2 linked regions of the Magnetospirillum sp. XM-1 genome follow. The protein of the gene in region 2 interacts with the protein of the main gene of each other region in a pairwise test. Links are inferred from orthologs where the notes say so. Each region holds a gene or a part of one and is shown on either strand. Other genes may lie near its edges. The genes, in order: ndk and XM1_RS19065.

Region 1 (3,168 bases), 340 kb from region 2 along the record:
GCCGAGCGCATGGGCCGCTACAAGCGTTCGGAATTCGCGGAACTCCCCCTTGCTCCCTGGGGCTCGGCCGATCATCCGGCGTTGCACCGGTGGGGGCGTGAGGGCGTGCCGTATCTGCGGAACTCGACCATCCTGGCCGACGACGACCTGGCGCTGACCATCCTGGCCCCGGTGCCGCTGGTGGCCACCGTCGCCGCCGACCGTCTGGCGCTGTTCGGGCTGTCGGGATCGTTGGGGGCGCTGGTCATCATCCTGGCCGGGGCGGCCACCTATCATTGGCTCAACCGCGAGCGGAGCCGGCGCAACCGCATCACCCGCGAGCGGATCGAGTACATGGCGACCCACGACGCTCTTACCGGCCTGTTCAGCCGCAGCGTGCTGGATCAGTTCATCGCCCACGGCATCGCCGGAGCCAAGCGGTCGGGGCGGGGGCTGGCGGTGCTGTTCATCGATCTCGACCAGTTCAAGGAGATCAACGACACCCAAGGCCACGAAGTGGGCGACATGATCCTGAAGGAGGCGGCGCGGCGCCTGCGCGGCGCGGTCCGGGGGGCCGATGTGGTCATCCGCCAGGGGGGCGACGAATTCATCGTCCTGCTGTTCGACCTGCCGCAGCCCGACGACGCCGGCAACGTGGCGGACAAGATTCTCGCCGCCCTGAACCGGCCCTACACCATCACCGATCCGCCGCAGCACCTGTCGGCCAGCATCGGCATCGCCTCGTTCCCCGATCATGGGGAAACGCCGTCCATGCTGCTGCGGCACGCGGACATGGCCATGTACGGGGCCAAGGCGGCCGGACGCGGCGGCTATCGGTATTACGGGGCGTGACGGCGAAGCCCGTGCCGTCACCGCGTCCTCAATCCTGGCGCCGGCTTCCCGTGTGGATCGCCAGGGCACGGGCCAGTTCGTAGACCCGCTTGCGCACATTGGGGTCGCCGATGCGGTAATAGGTGCGGACCAGGTCGAGGGTCTCGCGCTTGTTCATGGGATCGATCCGCTGTTCCGGCGGTTCCTCCGTGGCGTGGGCCATGTGCCGGGGGCTGGCGGCCATCACCTCGTAGGGCATCTCGTCGTAGAAATACTCCACCGGCACTTCCAGGGCGCGGGCCAGGTCGAACAGGCGCGAGGCCCCGATGCGGTTGGCGCCGCGCTCGTATTTCTGAATCTGCTGGAAGGTCAGGCCCAGCGCATCGCCCAGGTCTTCCTGGCTGAGGCCGAGCAGGGTGCGGCGCAAGCGCAGGCGGCTGCCCACATGCACATCGATGGGGTTGGGATGTCCCCCCGGCGTCCGTCCCCGGGTTGATTGACGTGTGACTTGCATTGCATGCATCCGCTGAGGTTGTAATTCCTCTATTTGGGACCGTGCATACAAGTCGCGCAAGTGGCAAAATTATCTAAAAATGCCAAAGAGCAGATTATGAAATAATATTATTCCCGCAATTGTATGCAATGCGCGCAACCTTGGGGATAAAATAAGCCCCCGGGAAGGATCCCTCCCGGGGGCTCGTCTTGCCGGATCGGCGCGTCAGGCTGAACGAATCAGCCGACGATCTCGCAGCCGGAGAAGAAGAAGGCGATCTCGATGGCGGCGTTCTCGGCCGAATCCGAACCATGCACCGAATTGGCTTCCACCGATTCGGCGAAGTCGGCGCGGATGGTGCCCGGCGCGGCGTTGGCCGGGTTGGTGGCGCCCATGATCTCGCGGTTGCGGGCGACGGCGCCTTCACCTTCCAGGACCTGCACGACCACCGGGCCGGAGATCATGAAATCGACCAGTTCGCCGAAGAACGAGCGCTCGGCGTGGACCGAGTAGAACTGACCGGCCTGGGCCTTGGTCAGCTGCACGCGCTTCTGAGCGACGATGCGCAGGCCGGCTTCCTCGAAGCGGGCATTGATCTTGCCGGTGAGGTTGCGGCGGGTGGCGTCGGGCTTGATGATCGACAGGGTACGTTCGGTAGCCATTGGTGAATTCCTTTCGGCGGTTGCTCGCGCCGCGCCGGGGTCGGGTTTGGGCGGCCGCGCACGTCCCCGGGCGGCCGGGCGCATCCGGGGACGGCGGGTTATAACTCCAAAGAATGAGGAGAGCAACGGTCTCAAGAAAGCGCGCCTTTGCCGCACGCGCGCGGGCGTGCTATTTCACGCACCCATGCTGCACATCAACGACCTTACCTTCCGCTACGGCGGCCGGACCATCTTCGAGACCGCCACGGTTCATATCCCGGCCGGGGCGCGGGTCGGCCTGGTGGGCCGCAACGGCACGGGCAAGACCACCCTGTTCAAGCTGATCGCCGGCGACCTTCATCCCGATTCGGGTGAAATCTCCTTACGCCCGCGCGCCCGCCTCGGCCGTCTGGCCCAGGAAGCGCCCGAGGGCGACATCAGCCTGATCGACTGCGTGCTGGCCGCCGATACCGAGCGTACCGCCTTGTTCGAGGAGGCGGAAACCTGCCATGACGGCCACCGTATCGCCGAGATCCACGAGCGGCTGGTGGCCATCGACGCCCATTCCGCCCCGGCGCGGGCCGCCGCCATCCTGTCGGGCCTGGGCTTCGACGCGGAGGCGCAGCAAAGGCCGGTGTCTGATTTCTCGGGCGGCTGGCGCATGCGCGTGGCGCTGGCGGCCTCGCTGTTCACGGTTCCCGACCTGCTTTTGCTGGACGAGCCCACCAACCACCTGGATCTGGAGGCGACCTTGTGGCTGCAAAGCCATCTGGCCGCCTATCCCGGCACCCTGGTGGTGATCAGCCACGACCGCGAGCTGCTGAACGAGGTGGCCAACCGCATCGTCCATCTGGAAGGTGCGAAGCTGAACGTCTATGGCGGCAATTACGACCGCTTCGAGGCGACGCGGCGCGCCCGCATGGAGCTGCAGGCCAAGGCCTACACCAAGCAGATGGAGCAGCGGCGCAAGATCCAGTCGTTCATCGACCGCTTCAAGGCCAAGGCCACCAAGGCGGCCCAGGCGCAAAGCCGCGTCAAGATGCTCGAGCGCATGGAGATGGTGGTCCCGGTGGTCGAGGACCGCGCCATGTCCTTCGACTTCCCCGACCCCGAGCCGCTGTCGCCCCCCATCGTCGCCATCGACAAGGGAATCGCCGGGTATGGCGACAAGGTGGTGCTGCGCGGCCTCGACATCCGCATCGACATGGACGACCGCATCGCGCT
Region 2 (3,271 bases):
CCCGGCGGAAAATTAAATTCACTTCGCCGCGAGGTCGATCTTCTTGCGCATGGCGTCGAACAGCACGTCGAGATTGCCGCCGGCATTGCGCACCACCGAGGTGAAGTCGGACCGGATGGTGGTGAGCAATCCGGCCCCCTCGGCGATCACGTCGGTGATCACCAGCCGTCCCGCCGGACTGCGGACGATGACGAAGGACAGAACCACGCTGTCCTCGGGCGACAGGATCATGCGGGCCTTGACCAGCACGCCGTCCTGGCGCTCCTCGCTGCCCAGCACCTCCACCTGGGTCGAACCCGAGGAATTGTCGATCAGTTCGGCATAGGTGGCGACGAAGAAGGGGATCAGCAGATTGGTGAACGTATCCTTCTGCGCCTCGGTCGCCTTGCGCCAGTAACGGCCCAGGATCAGTTCGGATTCGAAAGCGATGTCGCCGTATTTCGTCACCAGGGCGCTGACCTTTTCGCGACTGACCTCGCGGCTGAAGGGGCCGCCGACAAAGGTGGCCGCCGCATCGGCGACGGCCTGCTTGACCAGCGCCTCGGCCTCGGGGCCGCCGGCGGCCCGCGCCGGCTGGACGGCCAGCAGCAGAACCGCCAGCAGAACGGAAAAAACGGCCTTCATCATCCTCTTCCCCCTCAGCATCACCAATCGGGCCAGCACTCGGCCAGCCGCCCACCCAGGCGCAGCGGCGCGGCGCGCAGCGCCAGCCCGGTGCGGTCGTCGGTCTCCACCATCACGCCGCACAGGGTTCCCGGCCCCTCGGCGGGCGACAGGCGCTCGCCGGGAATCTTGCGCACGAACTTGAAGATGGCGGCTTCCTTCTTCATGCCGATCACCGAATCGTAGTCGCCGCACATGCCGGCGTCGGTTTGATAGGCGGTTCCCTTGACCAGAACCTGACAATCGGCGGTGGGAACGTGGGAATGGCTGCCCACCACCAGGCTGGCGCGGCCGTCCGACAGGTGGCCCAGCGCCATCTTCTCGCTGGAGGCCTCGGCATGGACGTCGACGATGATGGCGTCGACGCCGCCGGCTCCCATGCGGGCCTTGGCCAGCACCGATTCCAGCGCGGCGAAGGGATCGTCCAGCGCGTCCATGAACAGCCGGCCCATGACCTGGACCACCATCACCTTGCGCCCGCGCGGGCCGGCATAGGTGCCGACCCCGTGCCCCGGCGTGCCGGCGGGGTAGTTCAGCGGGCGCAGCACACGCGATTCGCCGTCCAGATAGGGAATGATCTCGCGCTGGTCCCAGGTGTGGTTGCCCAGCGTCACCACGTTCACCCCCATGGCGAAGAAATCCTCGCAGATCTTGGGCGTGATGCCGAAGCCGTGGGCGGCGTTCTCGCCGTTCACGACGATGAAATCCGGAGACAGGCGGCTCTTGATCTCGGCCATGCGCCCGGCGATGGCGTCTCGCCCCGAGCGCCCGACCACGTCGCCCATGTACAGAAGTCTCATTTGCCCGCCGTCACGATCACGCCCTGCTCCGTGGCTATCAGATCCAATGGGATGTCCCAGGAATCGGTGGGAACGGTTTCCACCTCCTGGGCGGCGAAGGCCAGGCCGACGGCGACAAGCGCCCCGCCCCGGCGCAGGCCGCCCAAGGTCCGGTCATAGTATCCGCCGCCATAGCCCAGACGGAACCCCCTTCTGTCGAAGGCCAGCAGCGGCACCAGCAGGGCGCCGGGGGTGACGGGCGGGGCGTCGGCGGGATGGCTGGTTCCGTGCGGCCCGGATTCCAGGGCGTCGCCGGGAGCCCAGCGGCGAAATTCCAGGATGCCGCCCGTTTCGGTCACCGCCGGCAGGGCCAGGACATGGCCCCGCGAAGCCAGGGCCTCCATCAGCGGCAACGGGTCGATCTCGCCCTCCAGCGGCCAGTAGCCGGCCACCACGCTGCCTTGGGCCAAGCCCAGCGCCCCGGCCAGCCCGGCCAGGGCAAGGGCGGCGGCGGGACCATGGGCCAAGGCGGCGTCACGCCGCTTTCGGCGGGCGGCGGCGCGCATCTGGGTCTTTTCGGCGGAAGGGGCGATGGCTTCGGTCATGTCGGGGCTTAAGTGGAGCGGCGCCGCCTCGGCCGTTGGCCATGCAAGTCCTCCGTGGCCTGCTTACGCAGGTGGGTGGCCATATACCGGAACCAGGGCTCCGACAGGGACAGCCCCCGAGAGGAAGTTATTGGCCCCAGGGACATTGGCTGCCTGACGCACCGCGCAGCAGACCGCTCCGTTGCTGAAGCTAGGCTCTTTCGAGGCGCATCGCAATGGCCTCGATGCGCCGGGTCAGCGAGTCGATCAGCCCGGCCAGCTTGGTGTCGCCCTCGGCCGCCGCGCCCACCTCGCCGCCGATCTTGGACAGCTCCTCGCGGGCCTCGGCCAGTTCGTCGGCCAGCAGCAGGCCGACCATGACCAGCAGGCGGGAATCGCTGACCGAGCCCACCGAGGACAGCAGATGCTGGGCGCGGGCGTCCACCTCGCGCCCCAGGACATGAACCCGGGCCACCTGGGAATCGTCGCAGGCGATGTCATAGACCCGGCCGTTGATGGTGACGTTGACGACAGCCACGGCGCTTACTCCTCCAGCAGGTCGCGCAGGCGGTCGATGGCGGCGTCCAGCCGGGTCGAGACCACGCGGGTGGTTTCCTCCAGCCGGGCGTAGTCTTCGCGGGCTCCGCGCAACTCGCCCGCCAGCAGCAGGTCGCCGGCGCCCACCCGGGCCGACGCGGATTCAAGACGGTCGATGGCGGCCCCCAGGCGGCGCATGGCCTCTTCGGTGCGTTGCAAGCTCTGCCCCTGACGCTGTTCCACGATCCATCCCCACGTTCTGGCATCGAAACCGAAGGTATGGCCGAAGGGCACCCGAGTCAACAAAGGCCGGGTTGATCGCCGGCAAAGCGCAGGATACCCTTGTCCGGCCGACGAAATCCGCGAAGGATCAGACCCATGCGCTCCGCCCTCAAGGCCGCCCTGCTCGCCGCAGCGATCCTCTGCCCCCAGGGGGCCTCGGCGGAACAGCCCATGGCCCTGTCCAAGGGCCAGGTCCTCTACGTCCCGGTCTACTCCCACATCTCGCACGGCAACCTGGACGGACGGGGCAAGCCCTCGGAGCTGCTGCTGTCGTCCATGCTCAGCCTGCGCAACACCGACCTCGCCCATTCCATCACCGTCACCTCGGCGCGCTATTACGACACCGACGGCAAGCTGCTGCGCGAATACCTGCCCAAGCCGCTGGTCCTCGGCCCCATGGGCTCGTCCGAGCTGTTCGTCGAGCAC

What was found.
Region 1: the proteins of XM1_RS19065 (region 2) and ndk interact in binary tests that used the Escherichia coli proteins (3 or more experiments, as listed by UniProt). The link is inferred for Magnetospirillum sp. XM-1 from one-to-one orthologs.

The regions. Positions count from the first base shown.
Region 1 is NZ_LN997848.1:4,458,729-4,461,896, reverse strand. Bases 255-3,109 are described here. They hold ndk (nucleoside-diphosphate kinase), read right to left. Parts: upstream 1,966-3,109; coding sequence 1,543-1,965; downstream 255-1,542. Other genes in these bases: XM1_RS20385 (ABC-F family ATP-binding cassette domain-containing protein), read left to right, coding at 2,150-3,109; XM1_RS20395 (helix-turn-helix domain-containing protein), read right to left, coding at 860-1,324; XM1_RS20400 (sensor domain-containing diguanylate cyclase), read left to right, coding at 255-831. In the rest of the region: more of XM1_RS20400, read left to right, coding at 1-254; more of XM1_RS20385, read left to right, coding at 3,110-3,168. UniProt on the Escherichia coli protein: Major role in the synthesis of nucleoside triphosphates other than ATP. The ATP gamma phosphate is transferred to the NDP beta phosphate via a ping-pong mechanism, using a phosphorylated active-site intermediate.
Region 2 is NZ_LN997848.1:4,113,871-4,117,141, forward strand. Bases 254-3,211 are described here. They hold XM1_RS19065 (5-formyltetrahydrofolate cyclo-ligase), read right to left. Parts: upstream 2,048-3,211; coding sequence 1,460-2,047; downstream 254-1,459. Other genes in these bases: XM1_RS19055 (phospholipid-binding protein MlaC), read right to left, coding at 254-627; XM1_RS19060 (TIGR00282 family metallophosphoesterase), read right to left, coding at 645-1,463; XM1_RS19075 (cell division protein ZapA), read right to left, coding at 2,238-2,564; XM1_RS19080 (hypothetical protein), read right to left, coding at 2,570-2,806; XM1_RS19085 (DUF3124 domain-containing protein), read left to right, coding at 2,942-3,211. Outside these bases: more of XM1_RS19055, read right to left, coding at 19-253; more of XM1_RS19085, read left to right, coding at 3,212-3,271. UniProt on the Escherichia coli protein: Involved in the removal of 5-formyltetrahydrofolate.